One region of the Duganella vulcania genome, then DNA from elsewhere that is predicted to be linked to it. Evidence: predicted binding sites of a transcription regulator. Region 1 holds the regulator's gene; each other region holds the start of a gene.

The links. The regulator HrcA, encoded in region 1, represses chaperone genes, less so after heat shock. The targets are predictions, from matches to a motif close to TTAGCACTCNNNNNNNNNGAGTGCTAA.
Region 2: groES (co-chaperone GroES) is a predicted target of HrcA. The motif match lies at 1,645-1,671, and genes of this name have one in related genera.
Region 3: rpoH (RNA polymerase sigma factor RpoH) is a predicted target of HrcA. The motif match lies at 2,385-2,411, and genes of this name have one in related genera.

The regions. Positions count from the first base shown of each region.
Region 1 covers NZ_WWCX01000093.1:19,672-25,414, reverse strand. Annotated here, with positions in the region: partial or broken gene GTP90_RS29235 (hypothetical protein) at 1-201, opposite strand, end outside; gene GTP90_RS29230 (HAD family hydrolase) at 297-998, shown strand; gene hrcA (heat-inducible transcriptional repressor HrcA) at 1,067-2,083, shown strand; gene fur (ferric iron uptake transcriptional regulator) at 2,099-2,527, opposite strand; gene GTP90_RS29215 (outer membrane protein assembly factor BamE) at 2,794-3,444, shown strand; gene dapB (4-hydroxy-tetrahydrodipicolinate reductase) at 3,461-4,267, shown strand; gene GTP90_RS29205 (MotA/TolQ/ExbB proton channel family protein) at 4,267-4,944, shown strand; gene GTP90_RS29200 (ExbD/TolR family protein) at 4,954-5,379, shown strand; gene GTP90_RS29195 (barstar family protein) at 5,379-5,705, shown strand; gene map (type I methionyl aminopeptidase) at 5,692-5,743, opposite strand, start outside.
Region 2 covers NZ_WWCX01000129.1:7,599-13,341, reverse strand. Annotated here, with positions in the region: gene GTP90_RS32450 (SDH family Clp fold serine proteinase) at 1-180, opposite strand, end outside; gene GTP90_RS32445 (ATP-grasp domain-containing protein) at 171-1,175, opposite strand; gene GTP90_RS32440 (hypothetical protein) at 1,250-1,438, opposite strand; gene groES (co-chaperone GroES) at 1,756-2,046, shown strand; gene groL (chaperonin GroEL) at 2,095-3,741, shown strand; gene GTP90_RS32425 (hypothetical protein) at 3,799-4,446, opposite strand; gene GTP90_RS32420 (OmpA family protein) at 4,595-5,587, shown strand; gene GTP90_RS32415 (hypothetical protein) at 5,600-5,743, opposite strand, start outside.
Region 3 covers NZ_WWCX01000004.1:96,727-102,469, forward strand. Annotated here, with positions in the region: gene ggt (gamma-glutamyltransferase) at 1-701, opposite strand, end outside; gene GTP90_RS05705 (hypothetical protein) at 719-1,219, opposite strand; gene rpoH (RNA polymerase sigma factor RpoH) at 1,404-2,294, opposite strand; gene ftsX (permease-like cell division protein FtsX) at 2,572-3,492, opposite strand; gene GTP90_RS05720 (cell division ATP-binding protein FtsE) at 3,489-4,145, opposite strand; gene ftsY (signal recognition particle-docking protein FtsY) at 4,155-5,186, opposite strand; gene GTP90_RS05730 (MerR family transcriptional regulator) at 5,308-5,743, opposite strand, start outside.

The DNA of each region.
Region 1 (5,743 bases):
GCCCAGCACCACGAACGAGGTGAAGGCCGGCGGCTGGCCGACGGTGGCGCAGCCGGCCAGCAGGGCGGAGGCCGCGAGGGCTCCGGCCGTCAAGGCGGCGGTCTTCCGGGCGGACGCGGTCAGGGCGCCGGCCAGCGGCAGCGCCGGGCGGCGGCGGATTGCGACAAGGGTGGCGAGGGCGGCAAGCTTAGTCAAGGGCACGGAATCTCCAACGGGGCAATCCGGTAATTTACCACGCCCTCGCCGGGCGGCAATCGGTGCGACAATATCGCATCTTTCATTTTCATTGATACGCCATGACGCCACGCCGCCCCCACGCCCTGCTGTTCGACCTGGACGACACCCTCTGGCCGATCGGCCCGGTGATCGCGGCGGCGGAAACCAGCTGGCACGCCTGGCTGGCCGAGCACGCGCCCGAGGTGACGCGGCGCTACTCCATCGAGGCGCTGCGCGCGCGCCGCGCCGCGCTGCTGCAAGAGCGGCCCGAGCTGGTGGTCGACCTGTACCGGCTGCGCCGCCTGGCGCTGGAGCAGGCCTTCGCCGAGGCCGGCGCCGACGCCGCCCACATCGAGGGCGCCATGCGCCACTTCCACGTGCAGCGCAACGCCGTCACGCCGTTCGGCGAAGTGCCGGCCGCGCTGGTGGAACTGCAGGCCATGCTGCGGCTGGGTGTGATCACCAACGGCAACGCCGACCTTGAAGTCATCGGCCTGCACCACCATTTCGATACTGTGCTGGCCTCGTCGCGCTTCGGCCGCGCCAAGCCCGACCCGTCCATCTTCTTGGCCGCGTGCGAGGCGATGGGCGTGGCGCCGCGCGACGCGGTCTACGTCGGCGACGACCTGCGGCTGGACGTGCAGGGCGCGCAGGGCGCCGGCCTGCGGGCGGTGTGGATGAACCGCCGGGGCGCGCAGCACGAAGCGGGCATCGCGCCGGACGCCACCTGCGCCAGTTTTGATGAACTTCTGGCATGGGTTCGTGCGCAAATGCAGCATTGACGCCACGCCATGGCCCTCGTCCGGCGCGGAGCGTGCATAATAAGCAGAAATATCATCAGTGAATGAACATGCAACTCGATACACGCGCACAAACCTTGCTCAAGGCCCTCGTCGAACGCTACATCGCGGACGGCCAGCCGGTGGGCTCGCGCGCCCTGTCCAAGATCTCCGGACTGGACCTGTCGCCGGCCACCATCCGCAACATCATGGCCGACTTGGAGGAACTGGGCTACGTCGCCAGTCCCCACACCTCGGCCGGCCGGGTGCCGACGCCGCGCGGCTACCGCATCTTTGTCGACACGCTGCTCACCGTGCAGCAGCTCGACGAGCAGGCGGTGGAGTCGCGCATGCGGCTGCAGGCGCCGCAGCCGCACAAGATGATCGCCAACGCGGCGCAGATGCTGTCGTCGCTGTCGCAGTTCGCCGGCGTGGTGCTCAGCCCGCGGCGCGAATCGGTGTTCCAGCAGATCGAGTTCCTGCGGCTGGGGGAAAAGCGCATTTTGCTGGTGATCGTCGGCCCGACCGGCGACGTGCAGAACCGGCTGCTGCTGACCGATGTCGACTACAGCCCGGCGCAGCTGGTGCAGTCGGCCAACTACATCAACCAGAACTACGGCGGCCTGGCCTTCGACGAGGTGCACATGCGGCTGCAGACCGAGGTGCGCCAGCTGCGCGACGACATGGGCCGGCTGATGCAGGCGGCGGTGGAGGCGGGCAGCGAGGCGATGGCCGACAGTTCGGACGACATGGTCATCTCGGGCGAGCGCAACCTGCTGTCGGTGAGCGACCTGTCGTCGAACATGACGTCGCTGCGGCAGATGTTCGACATGTTCGAGCAGAAGACCGGGCTGATGCAGCTGCTCGACGTGTCGAGCAAGGCCAGCGGCGTGCAGATCTACATCGGCGGCGAATCAAGCCTGGTGCCGATGGACGAGATGAGCGTGGTGACCGCGCCGTACACGGCCAACGGCAAGATCGTCGGCACCTTGGGCGTGATCGGCCCGACGCGCATGGCCTACGAGCGGGTGATCCCGATTGTGGACATCACGGCCAAGCTGCTGTCGAACGCGCTCAGCCACAATTAAGCCGCCCCCCGTGTTTTACGGGCGGTGCGGGCAGGCGGTCTTGGTGCAGTTGCCGTAGATGGCCAGCGCGTGCTCGGCGATCTTGAAGCCGCGCTCCTTGGCCACCACCTGCTGGCGCGTCTCGATTTCCTCGTCGAAGAATTCCTCCACCCGGCCGCAATCCAGGCACACCAGATGGTCGTGGTGCGAGCCCTCGTTCAATTCAAAGATGGCCTTGCCGGTCTCGAAGTGATTGCGGTTCAGCAGGCCGGCCTGTTCGAACTGGGTCAGCACCCGGTACACGGTCGCCAGGCCCACGTCCATATTGTCGGCCAACAGGATCTTGTAGACATCCTCGGCGGTCAGGTGGCGCACTTCGCTGTTCTGGAAGATGTCCAGGATTTTGAGGCGGGGCAGCGTGGCTTTGAGGCCGCTGGCCTTCAGGTCGGTGGGGTTGTTGCTCATGATGGCGGCTCTTTTAGTGGTTGGCGATAGCTAGGCGACAGTTTAACGCACTCCGGCTGCCACCGCACCCTGCGCGCCGCGCGGCGCCGCCGGCGTGAAATTTACAATTGCAATGTTTTACAATTAATCTTTATAAAACAAGGACATACTTGCCGTTTTGCTGGATAATGCGGTCTCCCGGAGTGCCCGCGCAGCCCCATGTCGCACCTTGTGCTTTATGATATAGCGTTTTTCGGCACTTCCGCTCGATCAGATTGAGGACAACCATGCGCGTCACCCAGGCTTTATCGCAGTCTTTGTTGCACCGTTTCACCCGCCGCGCCCCGCTGCTGGCCGGCGCCGTTTGCGTCGCGCTGGCCGTGGGCGGCTGCGCGTCCAACACCACGCTGGGCGAGAAATCGACCGACGTGAAGGAAACCGGCACCACGCTCGACGCCAGCAAGGGCGCGCAGACCACCACCATCACCAAGCTGCAGAAGTTCATGTGGTTCTTCTCGCCGTACCGTCCGGACATCCAGCAGGGCAACTTCGTCTCCGAAGAGATGCTGTCGCAACTGAAGACCGGCATGACGCGCGAGCAGGTGCGCTTCATCTTCGGCACCGCGCTGCTGGCCGACCCGTTCCACGCCGACCGCTGGGACTACGCGTTCCGCATGGCCAAGGGCAACGGCGAAATCACCACCAGCCGCGTGATCGTGTTCTTCGACAAGGACGGCAAGGTGGCGCGCTGGGAAGGCGGCAACCTGCCGACCGAAAAAGACTACATCGCCCGCATCGCCGGCCCGGCGCCCAAGGTCAAGAAGGACCTGAACACGCCGGACGCGCGTCCGGTGGGCAACACTTCGCCGATCCCGGCCGGCACCGACAATTCGGCCGCCGCGCCGGTCGGCGTCACGGTGAGCAACGACAAGAAATAAGCACGAGGACAGACGCATGACAGACCTGAACATCGCCATCGCCGGCGCCGGCGGCCGCATGGGCCGCATCCTGATCGAAGCCGTGCTCGACGCGCCGGACGCCCGCCTGTCCGGCGCGCTGGACCGCGCGGGCTCGGCCAACATCGGCAGCGACGCCGCCGCCTTCCTCGGCAAGCCGGCCGGCGTGCTGGTGGAGTCGGACCTGGCCAAGGGCCTGGCCGGCGCGCAGTTCCTGATCGACTTCACCCGCCCCGAGGGCACGCTGGCCCACCTGGCGTACTGCGCCGAGCACGGCATCAAGATGATCATCGGCACCACCGGCTTCGACGAAGCGGGCAAGGCGGCGATTGCCGAAGCGGCCAAGAAGACCGCCATCGTGATGTCGCCCAACTTCAGCGTCGGCGTCAACGTCACGCTCAAGCTGCTGCAGCAGGCGGCCAAGGCGCTGGCGGTCGGCTACGACATCGAAGTGATCGAAGCCCACCACCGCCACAAGGTCGACGCCCCGTCCGGCACCGCGCTGAAGATGGGCGAAGTGCTGGCCGACGCGCTGGGCCGCGACCTCAAGGATTGCGCGGTCTACGCGCGCGAGGGCGTGACCGGCGAGCGCGATCCGTCGTCGATCGGCTTCGCCACCATCCGTGGCGGCGACATCGTTGGCGACCACACCGTGCTGTTTGCCGGCACCGGCGAGCGCATCGAGATCAGCCACAAGTCCAGCAGCCGCGTGACCTACGCGCACGGCTCGCTGCGCGCCTGCCGCTTCCTGGCCGACAAGGCCACCGGCCTGTACGGCATGAACGACGTGCTGGCGCTGAACTGATGACGCCCAACCACTTCACCCTGGCCGGCTACTGGGAACAGGGCGACACCATCAGCCACATCGTGGCGCTGGTGTTGCTGGCGATGTCGCTGGTGAGCTGGTTCTTCATTTTGTCCAAGGCCTACGCCGCGCTGCGCATCCGCCGCAGCGCGCCGGCCGTGCAGGCGTTCTGGGAGGCGCCGTCGATGCAGGACGGCGTGGCCGCGCTGACGCTGGCCGATCCTGAGCAAGTGTTCCTGCCGCTGGCGCAGCAAGGCGCGGCGCAGCTCAAGACCGGTGGCCGCGTGTCGCTGGGCGGCGAGATGGGCCACGCCGCGCAAGTCACGCGCGTGCTGCGCGTGGCGATCCAGAATTCCACCAACCGCCTTGAGGGCGGCCTGACCCTGCTGGCCTCGATCGGCGCCACCGCGCCGTTTGTCGGGCTGCTGGGCACGGTGTGGGGCATCTACCACGCGCTGGCCAATGTGTCGGCCAGCGGCACGGTGCAGATCGACAAAGTGGCCGGCCCGGTGGGCGAGGCGCTGATCATGACCGCCATCGGCCTGACGGTGGCCATCCCGGCGGTGCTGGCGTATAACGGCTTCAACCGCGTCAACCGGCTTACCCTGGCCGAGCTGGACGCCTTCGCGCACGACCTGCACGCCTACCTGACCACGGGCGAGCGTGCGGCCAAGTAAGGAGGACGCATGAGTTTTGGTGCATTCAACCACCACCGCAATCCGGGGCCGATGGCCGATATCAACGTCACGCCGATGGTGGACGTGATGCTGGTGCTGCTGGTGATCTTCATCCTCAGCGCGCCGATGTTCACCAACGCCGTCAAGCTGGACCTGCCGAAGGCACAGGCCCAGGCCAATCCGCAGCAGGCGGCCACGGTCACGCTGTCGATCGACGGCGCCGGCAAGATCTTCTGGAACAACGACCCGGTCGAGCTCAGCGTGCTCGAGGCGCGCCTGGTCGACGCGGCCAAGCTGGAGCCGCAGCCGGAGCTGCAACTGCGCGCCGACAAGGACACCCGCTACGAAGTGGTGGCGCAGGTGATGGCCGCCGCGCAGTCGCATGGATTAACGAAACTGGGATTCGTCACGGATCCCCGGAAAGAGAAAAAATAATGGCAACCGCAGAACTGAACGGCGCGGCGATCACCGATTTCGCCAGCTTCCACGCCGCCTGCAAGGCCGCGCTGGGCTTCCCCGACACCTACGGCAACACCATGGACGCCTGGGTCGATTGCCTGAGCTACCTGCGCGACGAGGACGGCATGAGCAAGTTTCGCCTCAAGCCGAACGAGGTGCTGGACATCGTCATCACCAACGCCGAGGCCATGAAGGCCGCCGTGCCCGACATCCTGGAAGAAGTGACTTACTGCGTGGCCGGCATCAACGAGCGCTACGAAGACTACGGCGAGAAGCCGGCCCTCAAACTTACGCTGCGCTGACCACGCCGGCCGGCACCGCGTTCGGGATCTGCGACTTG
Region 2 (5,743 bases), on a different contig from region 1:
GCCGCGTCCGTGCAGCACCACGTCCAGCCGCCGCGCCGGGGCCAGGTCGCGGCATTGTTCGTACAGCGCCGGCAGCAGTTCCATCTCCAGCTGGGACGCGGCCAGCACCAGCACGCGGCTGTCGCGAACGGCCTCCAGCTCGCGGATGTGGCCGGCGAGCGCGCCGTGTTCTAGTGGCATAGCGCGCCCTCCACCAGCGTCTCGGCCATGGCGTCGATCATCCTGAACTCCGGTATCAATTGTTCGATATACAGGAACTGGCCCGCCGGGTTATTTTCCAGGAACACCACCTCGCCGCCGGGCGTGACGATCAGGTCCAGCGCGCCGTAGCGCAAGTCATAGCTGCGCACGAAGGCCACGCAGCGCCGCCGCAGCTCGTCGGGCAGCTGCGCCGCCTCGTAGCGGACCGGCGCCGACATGTCGCGCGAATCGACGGCGGTGCGGACATCGTCCTGGCTGTGGATTTTGGCGGCGAACACACGCTCGCCGATCACCGTCACCCGCAGTTCGTATTGCTTGGGAATGTAGCGCTGGAAGTGGCAATGCAACTGGCCAACCGCCTCGACGTTGCGCAGCATGTCGTCGTCGACGATGGTGGTGCCGAGCCCGCCGTTGCTGCGCTGCTCGGGCTCGAGCTCGCCGCCGGCCAGCATCGGGTCCGACAGCGACTTGAAGATCATGTCGCCGGCCAGGCCGTGCTTGAACGCCAGCACATCCTCCGGCGCGTTGGTGGTCAGCGAGTCCGGCACCAGGAAGCCCATGCGGGCGGCGCGCTTGAGCTGCTCTCCCTTCCACTGCGCGCCGCGCAGCGCCAGCGGGTGGCTGACCCAGTAACAGTCCAGCGTGTAGAGCAGGCTGAACAAGGCGTGTTCCGCCTCCTGCCTGGCGTAGGCCAGTTCCTGCGGCGCCAGCTCGTCGCTGAGGAAGGTAAATTCACCCGGCTTGCGTATCCAGACCGCGCCCACCTCGGCCAGGTCGAGCCAGTGCTCGTCGCCACGGCGGCGTATCTTGTTGTGCAGCGCGCCGCCGGCGTGCCACTGGCAGGTCTGGAAGTCGCGCGGGAAGCGGTCCAGGTCCAGCCGGAACAGCGGGTGGCCGCCGGCCGTGAGCCTGGCGGCGACCAGGTCGGCATGCAGATCCTGGCTGTTGCTGATAATTAAAATCGTCTTGCTCATCGAGTGCTCCGCGACTGGGCGTAAAACAAAAAAGCCTTGCTGACGGAGCAAGGCTTTCGTTGACGGGCCAGTACTTAGCAGTAGATGCCCTTGTCGCCGCGATGCGTGAATTCGTTGTAGTCGCGGTAGTTGTCGAAATCGACCGGACCGGTGCAGCCTGCCACGGCGACGCCGTCGCGGACTTTCCATTGCTCTGCAGGTTTGTTCTCCTGTTTCGCAGCAAGCTTGAATGCGAACAGTTTTGCCTCTTTTTGATCTGCCATTTCCATAGTCCTTAAAAAAGAATATTGAAAAATCTCACACAGTCTCTATTTGCAGCGTTGCAATGTTAGAAGCTTGTATAGACGTTGTCAACTTCTATACACAATATGTCAACACTACTTTTTAGGGACGTATCAACATCATTTTTGTGCTTATTTGTGCACGCACAAGTGTTGCGTCTTGAAATACAGCAGTGTCGTCCCTATAATTGGCACTCGTTCCAAGGGAGTGCTAACAGCGCTCTCGGCCAAACTTTCCGCCACAGCAAGCTTATTGGTGTGGCAACAAACTGTTCCATTGTTAATTTAAGGAGTTTTGTATGAACCTTCGCCCTTTGAACGATCGCGTAATCGTCAAACGCCTCGACCAGGAAACCAAAACTGCGTCCGGCCTGATCATCCCTGATGCGGCTGCTGAAAAACCGGATCAAGGCGAAGTGCTCGCCGTCGGCAATGGCAAGATTCTGGAAGATGGCAAAGTCCGTCCGCTGGACGTCAAAGTAGGCGACCGCGTCCTGTTCGGCAAATACGCCGGCCAGACCGTCAAGGTCGACGGCCAGGAGCTGATGGTCATGCGCGAAGAAGACATCATGGCAATCGTCGTCAAATAATTGACCCGCACGTTTGCACTAGTACTCACCTAATTCTGGAGAAACAACATGGCAGCTAAAGAAGTAATTTTCGGCGACGCAGCGCGCGCCAAGATGGTTGAAGGCGTCAACGTCCTGGCCAACGCAGTCAAAGTCACCCTGGGCCCTAAAGGCCGCAACGTTGTGCTGGAGCGCTCCTTCGGCGCCCCGACCGTCACCAAGGACGGCGTATCGGTCGCCAAGGAAGTCGAGCTGAAAGACAAGCTGCAAAACATGGGCGCGCAAATGGTCAAGGAAGTCGCTTCCCGCACCAGCGACAACGCCGGCGACGGCACCACCACCGCAACCGTGCTGGCACAAGCCATCGTTCGCGAAGGCATGAAGTTCGTTGCCGCCGGCATGAACCCAATGGACCTGAAGCGCGGCATCGACAAGGCAGTTGCCGCCACCGTCGAGCAGATCGCCATCATCGCCCGTCCATGCACCACCACCAAGGAAATCGCCCAGGTTGGTTCGATCTCCGCCAACTCGGATTCGTCGATCGGCGACCGCATCGCTGAAGCGATGGAAAAAGTCGGCAAGGAAGGCGTCATCACCGTGGAAGACGGCAAGTCGCTGAACGACGAGCTGGACATCGTTGAAGGTATGCAGTTCGACCGCGGCTACCTGTCGCCATACTTCATCAACAACCAAGAGAAGCAAGTCGCGATCCTGGACAATCCATTCGTCCTGCTGTGCGACAAGAAGATCTCCAACATCCGTGACCTGCTGCCGGTACTGGAACAAGTCGCCAAGGCTGGCCGTCCACTGCTGATCATCGCAGAAGACATCGAAGGCGAAGCGCTGGCTACCCTGGTTGTGAACAACATCCGCGGCATCCTGAAAACCTGCGCAGTCAAGGCCCCAGGCTTCGGCGACCGTCGCAAGGCCATGCTGGAAGACATCGCGATCCTGACCGGCGGTCAAGTGGTTGCTGAAGAAGTCGGCATGACCCTGGAAAAAATCACCCTGGAAGAACTGGGCCAGGCCAAGCGTATCGAAGTCGGCAAGGAAAACACCATCGTCATCGACGGTGCTGGCCGCGCTGAAGGCATCGAAGGCCGCGTCAAGCAAATCCGCGTGCAGATCGAAGAAGCGACCTCGGACTACGACCGCGAAAAACTGCAAGAGCGCGTGGCCAAGCTGGCCGGCGGCGTTGCCGTGATCAAGGTTGGCGCAGCCACCGAAGTCGAAATGAAAGAGAAGAAAGCCCGCGTTGAAGATGCACTGCACGCTACCCGCGCTGCCGTGGAAGAAGGCATCGTGCCAGGCGGCGGCGTTGCCCTGCTGCGCGCTCGTGCCGCTCTGAGCATCAAAGGCGACAATCCTGACCAGGAAGCTGGCATCAAGATCGTTCTGCGTGCGATGGAAGAGCCACTGCGCATGATCGTGCAAAACGCCGGCGAAGAAGCTTCGGTGGTGGTTGCTGCGGTTCTGGCCGGCAAAGGTAACTACGGTTACAACGCCGCCAACGGCACCTACGGCGACATGGTTGAAATGGGCGTTCTGGACCCAGCCAAAGTCACCCGTTCGGCACTGCAAAACGCAGCCTCGATCGCTGGCCTGATGCTGACCACCGACTGCATGATCGCTGAAGTCACCGAAGACAAACCAGCCGGCGGCATGGGCGGTATGGGTGGCATGGGCGGCATGGGCGGCATGGACGGCATGATGTAATTGCCGGCATAAGCCTCGCTGTACAGGAAAGCCAGCCTCTTCGGAGGCTGGCTTTTTTTATTTGCAGAGTGCGGTGACGTTGATGAAATCGACGAACCCTGCGCCGTCGTTGTTGGTGCCGGTGTTGTTCGTCAGGGTGCAGACCTGCCCCGTCGGGTTGGCCGATACCGTGACCGTATAACTGGCGCCGTGCAGCTCCATCGGCGAATACGAGACGGGGAACACGGCCAGGCCGTTGGCGCTTGCCTTCAGGATGTTGCCCCCGCCATCGGAGAAGCTGACGGTATTGCCAACTGCCAGTCCCGACACCGTCACCCCTACCCGGTATTGCAACAGGCCGATCGCGGCAGGCTGGCATGTGACAGCGACGTTGCTGATATCGACCGCAACATCCTGCGCTATCGTGCCCGATCCGTTGGCGACGGTGCAGGTGGCGCCGTTCGGGTCGGCGAACTTCGCGACGCTGTACGGCGCACCGGACGCCACGGGATAGGTGAACTTGAAGCTACCACTGCCCTTGACGGCGATGGTCTCCGCGCCGTTGTTGACCAGCAGCAGAGTTGTGTTGGCCGCCAGGCCGGTCACGCTGCCCGATATGAGGGCCGATTTTTGCGTCGCCGGCGGCGTTGTCGCCGTCGAGCCGCCGCCTCCGCAGCCGGCCACGGACAATGCCAGCGCCAACGCTGTTATTTTGGATGGGTGCATATGATCTCCAAGAGGTTGTCTGATTTTCTAAAATATAAAATACTGCAATTATCGCGATGAGGCCGATTCGATTGAAAAGTTAACGTTGATTCAAAGACAATCAATCCCTACAATCGATGCTCTTCAACTTTCTTCAGATCGGACTTCCATGCGCGCCTACCGCCTATTTCCGCTGCTGCTTTGCGCCGCCGCCCAGGCCCAGATGCCGGCGCAGGACACCGCCAAAGGCGGCAAAGACCACCCGCTGCTGTCGCGCTTTGAAGGGTCGAAGATGGTCGGCTACGGCCTCAAGGAATTCGACGAGGTGATGCTCCCGGCCGGTAAGCGCATCGAGAACAAGGGCGGCCAGATGGCGTTCGAGAACGCGCTGCAACTGGAGGGCAAGTACACCCGCATGGCCTACAACTTCCCGCGCGAACGCTCCGCGCTGGAGGTGATGCGCAACTACCAGGCGGCGCTGGACAAGGCTGGCCTGAAAACCGTGTTCGCCTGCGCCAAGGAAAACTGCGGCAGAGGCTTTGGCGAGTTCTTCCTCAATAAACGCGTCGGCGATCATTTCATCCAGGGCAGCGAAGCGAACTGGGCGCCGTTCAACTACGGCCGCGACGATGAACGCTACCTGCTGGCCAAGGGTACACGCCCGGACGGGTCGCTGGTCCACGTGGCCGTGTACTCGGTCGCGCCGGTGCAGGACAAGCTGGGCGGCATCTACGTCGAGATCGTCGAGGCCAAGGCGATGGAGGGCGGCAAGGTATCGGCCAACATGAATGCGGCCGACATGGCCAAGGGCATCGCGGCCGACGGCAAGGTGGCCGTGTACGGCGTGTTCTTCGACACCGACAAGACCGACGTCAAGCCCGAGTCCAAGGACGCGCTGGCCGAGATGGCCAAGCTGTTGCAGCAGGACGCCAAGCTGAAGCTGTACGTGGTCGGCCACACCGACAACCAGGGCGCGCTGGCGCACAACCTGGAGCTGTCGCAGAAGCGGGCGGAATCGGTGATCAAGGTGCTGGCGGCCGATTACAAGGTCGACGCCAAGCGGCTGAGCGCCAAGGGCGTGGCCTCCTACGCGCCGGCGGCCTCGAACGATGCCGAGGCAGGACGCGAGAAGAATCGCCGGGTGGAGCTGGTCAAGCAGTAGGCGCGTTGGCGGCTACAACGAGATCAGCGATGCGGCTTCCATTTGCCGCAGCAATTCTTTGCCCCGGGCCTCGTCGTAGCCTTCCATGCGCCCGATCAGCGTATCCATAGCATCGGCGGCGTTGCGGATATAGGCTTCGGCTGTCTTCCGGTCCAG
Region 3 (5,743 bases), on a different contig from region 1:
CCTTCATAGAAAACCTTGACGCCGCCGGCCGCCAGTTCGCGGTAGGCCTTGGCCATGCCGGGGTTGCGCAAGGTGCTGCCGGGCTGGATGGCCTTGCCGTTGCGCAGGTAGAGCGCGGCGGTGTCGGGGAACATGCTGAACTTGGCCTGGCTTTCCTCGACCAGGCGCGAGAAGTTGGCGTTGACCGGGAAGCCCTCGGTGGCCACGGCGATGGCCGGCGCCAGTACCTGCTTGAACGACATCGAACCGTAGCGGTCCAGCGCTTCGTGCCAGCCGCGCACGGTGCCCGGCACGCCGACCGACATGCCGCTGGCGACCACGGTGTCGAAGTCCATTTCCTTGCCGTCCTGCAGGAACACGCGCGGTGTGAAGCTGGCCGGCGCGGTTTCCCGGTGGTCGATGGTGATCACGCGCTTGTCCTTGGCCAGGTAGATGACCATGAAGCCGCCGCCGCCGATGCCGCAGCTGAACGGATCGGTCACGCCCAAGGTGGCGGCCGCCGCGACGGCGGCGTCCACCGCGTTGCCGCCCTGGTTGAGGATGGCCAGCGCGGCCTTGGACGCGGGCTCGCTGATGGTGGCGACCGCGCCGCCGCTGCCGGTGGCGACCGGGGTCTTGGCCCAGGCCGCCGGCGGCAGGATCAGCGTGAGGATGATGGTGGAAACGAGAACGGTGCGGGCGGGGCGTCTAGGCAGGGTCATGGGGCGCGGGGTCCGGGTTAGGATGAGGGGGCGTTGCTCACCCTCAAGCTTACCCGATAATCCGGCGTGGCTTCATTCTTGGCGGGGACTGCCTGCGGTTCGACGCCGGTCAGCGTGAAGGTCAGGCCGTTTTGCGTGACGCTGGGGCGGGCGTTGGGCATGCTGTCGGACAGCACGAAGTTGCTGGTGGTGCCGTCGGCGGCGGTCAGCGCGAAGCTGTAGCTGATGTAGCCGGCCCAGACGCACACCGCGCCGATGCGGCAGCGGCTGTCGTTGACCCGTTCGAGCTTGAGGCTGGGCGCGCCGGCGGTGGTGCCGGTTGCACCGCTGATGCCGGGCGCGGCGGCCGGCGCGATGGCCACGCTGGCGCCCTGCGTCAGCACATAGGTCTGGGCGAACGGCTGCGGCGCGGCGGCGGGGCGGCCGACGGCGGACGCGGAGCCGCAGGCGTGCAGCATGGCCAGCACGGCCGCCAGCAGCGGCAGGATGATCAACTGCCTGGTGAGTGTGGAGTTCATGGGATCCTCTTCCTTCGATGGGGAAGGCAAGCTTAGCAAAAAGATCACGTTCCCGTCGCACGAACCGCAGCTTTACAGCGCTGCGTCAAACCCGCTGCGGTGGCGCGGCCCGCGCGGCCGGCGTAAAAAAAGCCGCGCGGCGCGGGCCGGGCGGCTTTTTCGGTGCCGCGCGCGGCGGTGGGGCTTACACGTAGGCGGCCAGCGCGCCCTTCATTTTCTTCAGCGCGGCCACTTCGATCTGGCGGATGCGCTCGGCCGAGACGCCGAATTCCTCCGCCAGCGTGTGCAAGGTGGCGCCGGAGCCGTCGTCGTTGGCCAGCCAGCGGCTTTCCACGATGCGGCGCGAGCGGGCGTCCAGCTTGCCCAGTGCTTCCTCCAGCCCTTCCGATTGCAGGCGGGTCACCTGTTCGGCTTCCAGCACGCGGGTCGGTTCGCTGGCCTCGGACGACAGGTAGGCGATCGGCGCGAACTTGTCGTCCTCGTCGTCGTTGGGCGATTCCAGCGCGATGTCGCGCCCGCTCAGGCGGGTTTCCATCTCGATCACTTCCTCGCGCTTGACGTCCAGCATCTTGGCCAGGCTGTCGATCTGGGTCGGCGTCATCGCGTCCAGGCCGGTCTTGTGGCTGCGCAGGTTGAAGAACAGCTTGCGCTGGGCCTTGGTGGTGGCCACCTTGACCAGGCGCCAGTTCTTCAGGATGTATTCGTGCATCTCGGCCTTGATCCAGTGCATCGCGTACGACACCAGGCGCACGCCCTGGTCCGGGTCGAAGCGCTTGACCGCCTTCATCAGGCCGATATTGCCTTCCTGGATCAGGTCGGCGTGCGGCAGGCCGTAGCCCAGGTAGCCGCGCGCGATCGAGACCACCAGGCGCAGGTGCGACAGCACCAGCTCCTGGGCGGCGCCGAGGTCGTTCTTTTCCTTGAGGCGCTTGGCCAGCGAGATTTCATCGTCGTGCGTCAGCATCGGCAGGCGGTTGACGGCCGAAATGTAGGCGTCCAGGTTGCCCAGGTTGCCTGTGAACCCGAGTCCCAGGGCGCGATTGGTGGCGGGGACCAATGCAGTCGGTGCGGACATAGTCATGTTCATTCCTTCGCTCGATGATGTTGCTTGTTCTTAACGATTCTGGGTTCTGTAGAGAACTGTTTTCTCTTCAGTCCACGTATATTAGCACTCTCCTTCGTTGAGTGCCAATCATCGGTTATTAATCGCTTTGATAGTAAAAATACTATGACGTTTTTAAGCATCATGGCATCTGATTAATGAAGCATGCGCGGTGGAGCTTAGGCCGGGCTTAATGCTAATCGGCGGGGGCCGACCTTTCCGTGCGGGGGCGCACGGAAAGGCGGAGGGATCAGTTCAGGCGGGACAGGTGGCGCTGCACGGACAGCAGCGCGCCGATGAGGCCGAGGCCGGCCGACAGGGCCAGCAGGCCGGCCATGGCCAGCGGCGGCAGCGGCGCCAGCTGGAACTCGGAGGCGTACAGGCGGGCGAATTCGGCGATCGCCACGTTCAGCGGGCGCAGCGCCAGCGACACGGCACCCAGCGCCACCCCGCCCGCGCACAGACCCAGCAGCGCGCCGGTGTAGTAGAAGGGGCGGTGGATGAAGCTGTCGGTGGCGCCGATCAGCTTGGACACCAGGATTTCCTCGCGCTGGGTCATCACCTGCAGGCGGATGGTGTTGAAGATCACCGCCACCACCACCGTGCCCAAGGTGGCGGCCAGTAGCAGCAGCGCCAGGCGCAGCACGTTGAGCAGCGCGGCCAGGCGCTTGACCCAGGCCGAATCGACCTGCACTGTGTCGACGCCGGGCAGGGCGCGGATCTGCGCGGCCAGCTGGTCGACGTCGCCGCCGGCCTGGGCGTTGCGGAAGGCGTCCAGCTTGAGCACATAGCTGTCGGGCAGCGGGTTCTCGCCCAGCGTGGTCAGCACGTCGGCCAGGCCGCTCTTGTCCTTCAACTGCTCCAGCGCCTTCTCGCGCGGGGTGAAGACGATCTTGGCTTGTTTGTCGCGCACCGCCTGGCGCAGCGACACGGCCAGCGCCTCGGCCTGCTCGCGCGGGGTGTCCTGCTTGAGGAAGATGCTGAGCTCGGGATCGACCGACAGCTGCTCGGACATGGGGCGCACGTTGTCGAGCAGGGTGACGCCGGTGAACGGCAGCGCCAGCGCGATCGCCACCACTAAGATATTGAACAAAAAGCCGCCGGGCGAGCGGCGCAGGTGCACCAGGGCCGCGGCCAGCGCGTAGCGGTGTTGCCGGAACCAGAGCGTCATGCCGCCACCTCCAGCTGGCCATGCTTGAGATGGATGACGCGCGCGGCGGCGTCCAGCATCTGCTCGTCATGGCTGGAGATCAGGCAGGTCACGCCGACCGAGTGGAAGGCCTTGAGCGCGTCCAATACCTTGTTGGCGCTGGCGCGGTCCAGGTTGGCGGTGGGCTCGTCGGCCAGGATCACCTGCGGGCGGTTGACGATGGCGCGCGCGATCGACACGCGCTGCTGCTCGCCGCCGGACAGGGCCAGCGGCTGGGCGTCGGCGCGCTCCAGCAGTCCCACCTTGTCGAGGGCGGCGCGGGCGCGCTGCTCGGCCTGGGCGCGCGAGGCGCCGGTCACCAGCAGCGGCAGCATGACGTTGGCCAGGATGGAGCGGTCGGTCAGCAGCCGCTGCTGCTGGAAGATCAGGCCCAGGTTGCGCCGCAAGAACGGCACGGCGGCCGGCTTGATGCGGGCGATGTCCTGGCCGTTGACGATCACCTGGCCGGCGCTGGGGCGCTCGACCGCGGCGATCATTTTCAGCAGGGTGGACTTGCCGGCGCCCGAGGGGCCGGCCAGGAACACCAGCTCGCCCTTGGCGACCGTGAACGAGACGTCGCGCAGCGCCGTCGCGTCGGGGGTGTATTGTTTCGAGACGTTGCGGAATTCGATCATGGCGGGCGCTTATCCCAGCAGGGCTTCAACAAACTCGGCGGCCACGAAGGGCTGCAGGTCCTCGATCTTCTCGCCGATGCCGATGAAGTACACCGGCACCGGGCGCACGCGGGCGATGGCGGCCAGCACGCCGCCCTTGGCCGTGCCGTCGAGCTTGGTGATCACCAGGCCGGTCAGCTTGAGGGCGTCGTCGAAGGCCTTGACCTGGGCCAGCGCGTTCTGGCCGGTGTTGCCGTCGATGACCAGCAGCGTCTCGTGCGGCGCGCCTTCCATGCCCTTGCCGATGACGCGCTGGACCTTTTTGAGTTCCTCCATCAGGTGCAGCTGGGTCGGCAGGCGGCCGGCGGTGTCGATCATCACCACGTCCAGGCCCTTGGCCTTGCCGGACTGCACGGCGTCGAACGAGACCGCGGCCGGGTCGCCCGAGGCTTGCGAGATCACGGTGATGTTGTTGCGCTGGCCCCAGACCATCAGCTGCTCGCGGGCGGCCGCGCGGAAGGTGTCGCCGGCCGCCAGCAGCACCGACTGGCCGTGGGTCTGCATGTGCTTGGCCAGCTTGCCGATGGTGGTGGTCTTGCCGGCGCCGTTGACGCCGGAGATCATCATCACGGTCGGCTGGTGGCGGCCCAGCTCGAACGGGCGCTGCAGCGGGGTCAGCAGCTCGATCAGTAGTTGCTTGAGCGCGGCCTTGACCGCGGCCGCGTCCAGCAGCTTGTCGTCCTTGACCTTTTGCTTGAGGGCGTCGAGCAGGTATTGGGTGGCGTCGACGCCGGCGTCCGACATCAGCAGGGCCGCCTCCAGCTCGTCGTACAGGTCGTCGTCGATCTTGGCGCCGACAAACAGGATCGACAGGTTGCTCGAGGTCTTGGACAGGCCGGCCTTCAGGCGCGACATCCACGACAGCTTGGGCGCCGGCTCCTCGATCGGCAGCAGCTCGGGCAGCGCGGGCGGGACGGACGGTTCGATGGCGGGGGCGGCAGCAGCAGCGGCGGCCGGCGGCGTTTCGGGGGCGACGGGTTTTTTCTTGAAGAAACTAAACATGGACATGTGGTTGGGGGCGCTTCAAGCGGATGGCCGGCGGCGCCGGACACGGGGAAAAATGCCGCTATTTTACCAGAGCGTGGCGCGGCCGCCCGGCCATGCTACCGGAATGACAAGATTTTCAGCCCGCCGCGGCGGCGTGGCGCTGGCGCCAGTCGGCGATGGCGGCGCTGATGTCGGACAGCGCGTAGACCCGCACGTACGCCGGCCGGCGCCGCTTGAACGCGGCGTTGCCGCCGCCGGCCCACAGCTCGATGCTGCCGCCCAGGCGGCTGTGCAGCTCGGCCAGCGCGTCCAGCGCCTGGCGCGCGTTCATGCCGACCGAGAACGACAGCGCGATGATGTCGATGCGCTGCACGCGGGCCGCCTCGACGATGTCGAGCAGCGGCGTTTGCACGCCCAGCGAGATGCAATGCGCGCCCTCGGCCACGCACATGGCCTCGGCCATCAGCAGGCCCAGGCCGTCGCGCTCCTGCGGCAGGGTGGTCAGCATCAGGCGCGGCGCGCCCACGTTGCTGGCGCTGGCCTGCGGCATGGCGAAGATGGCGCTGCGCATG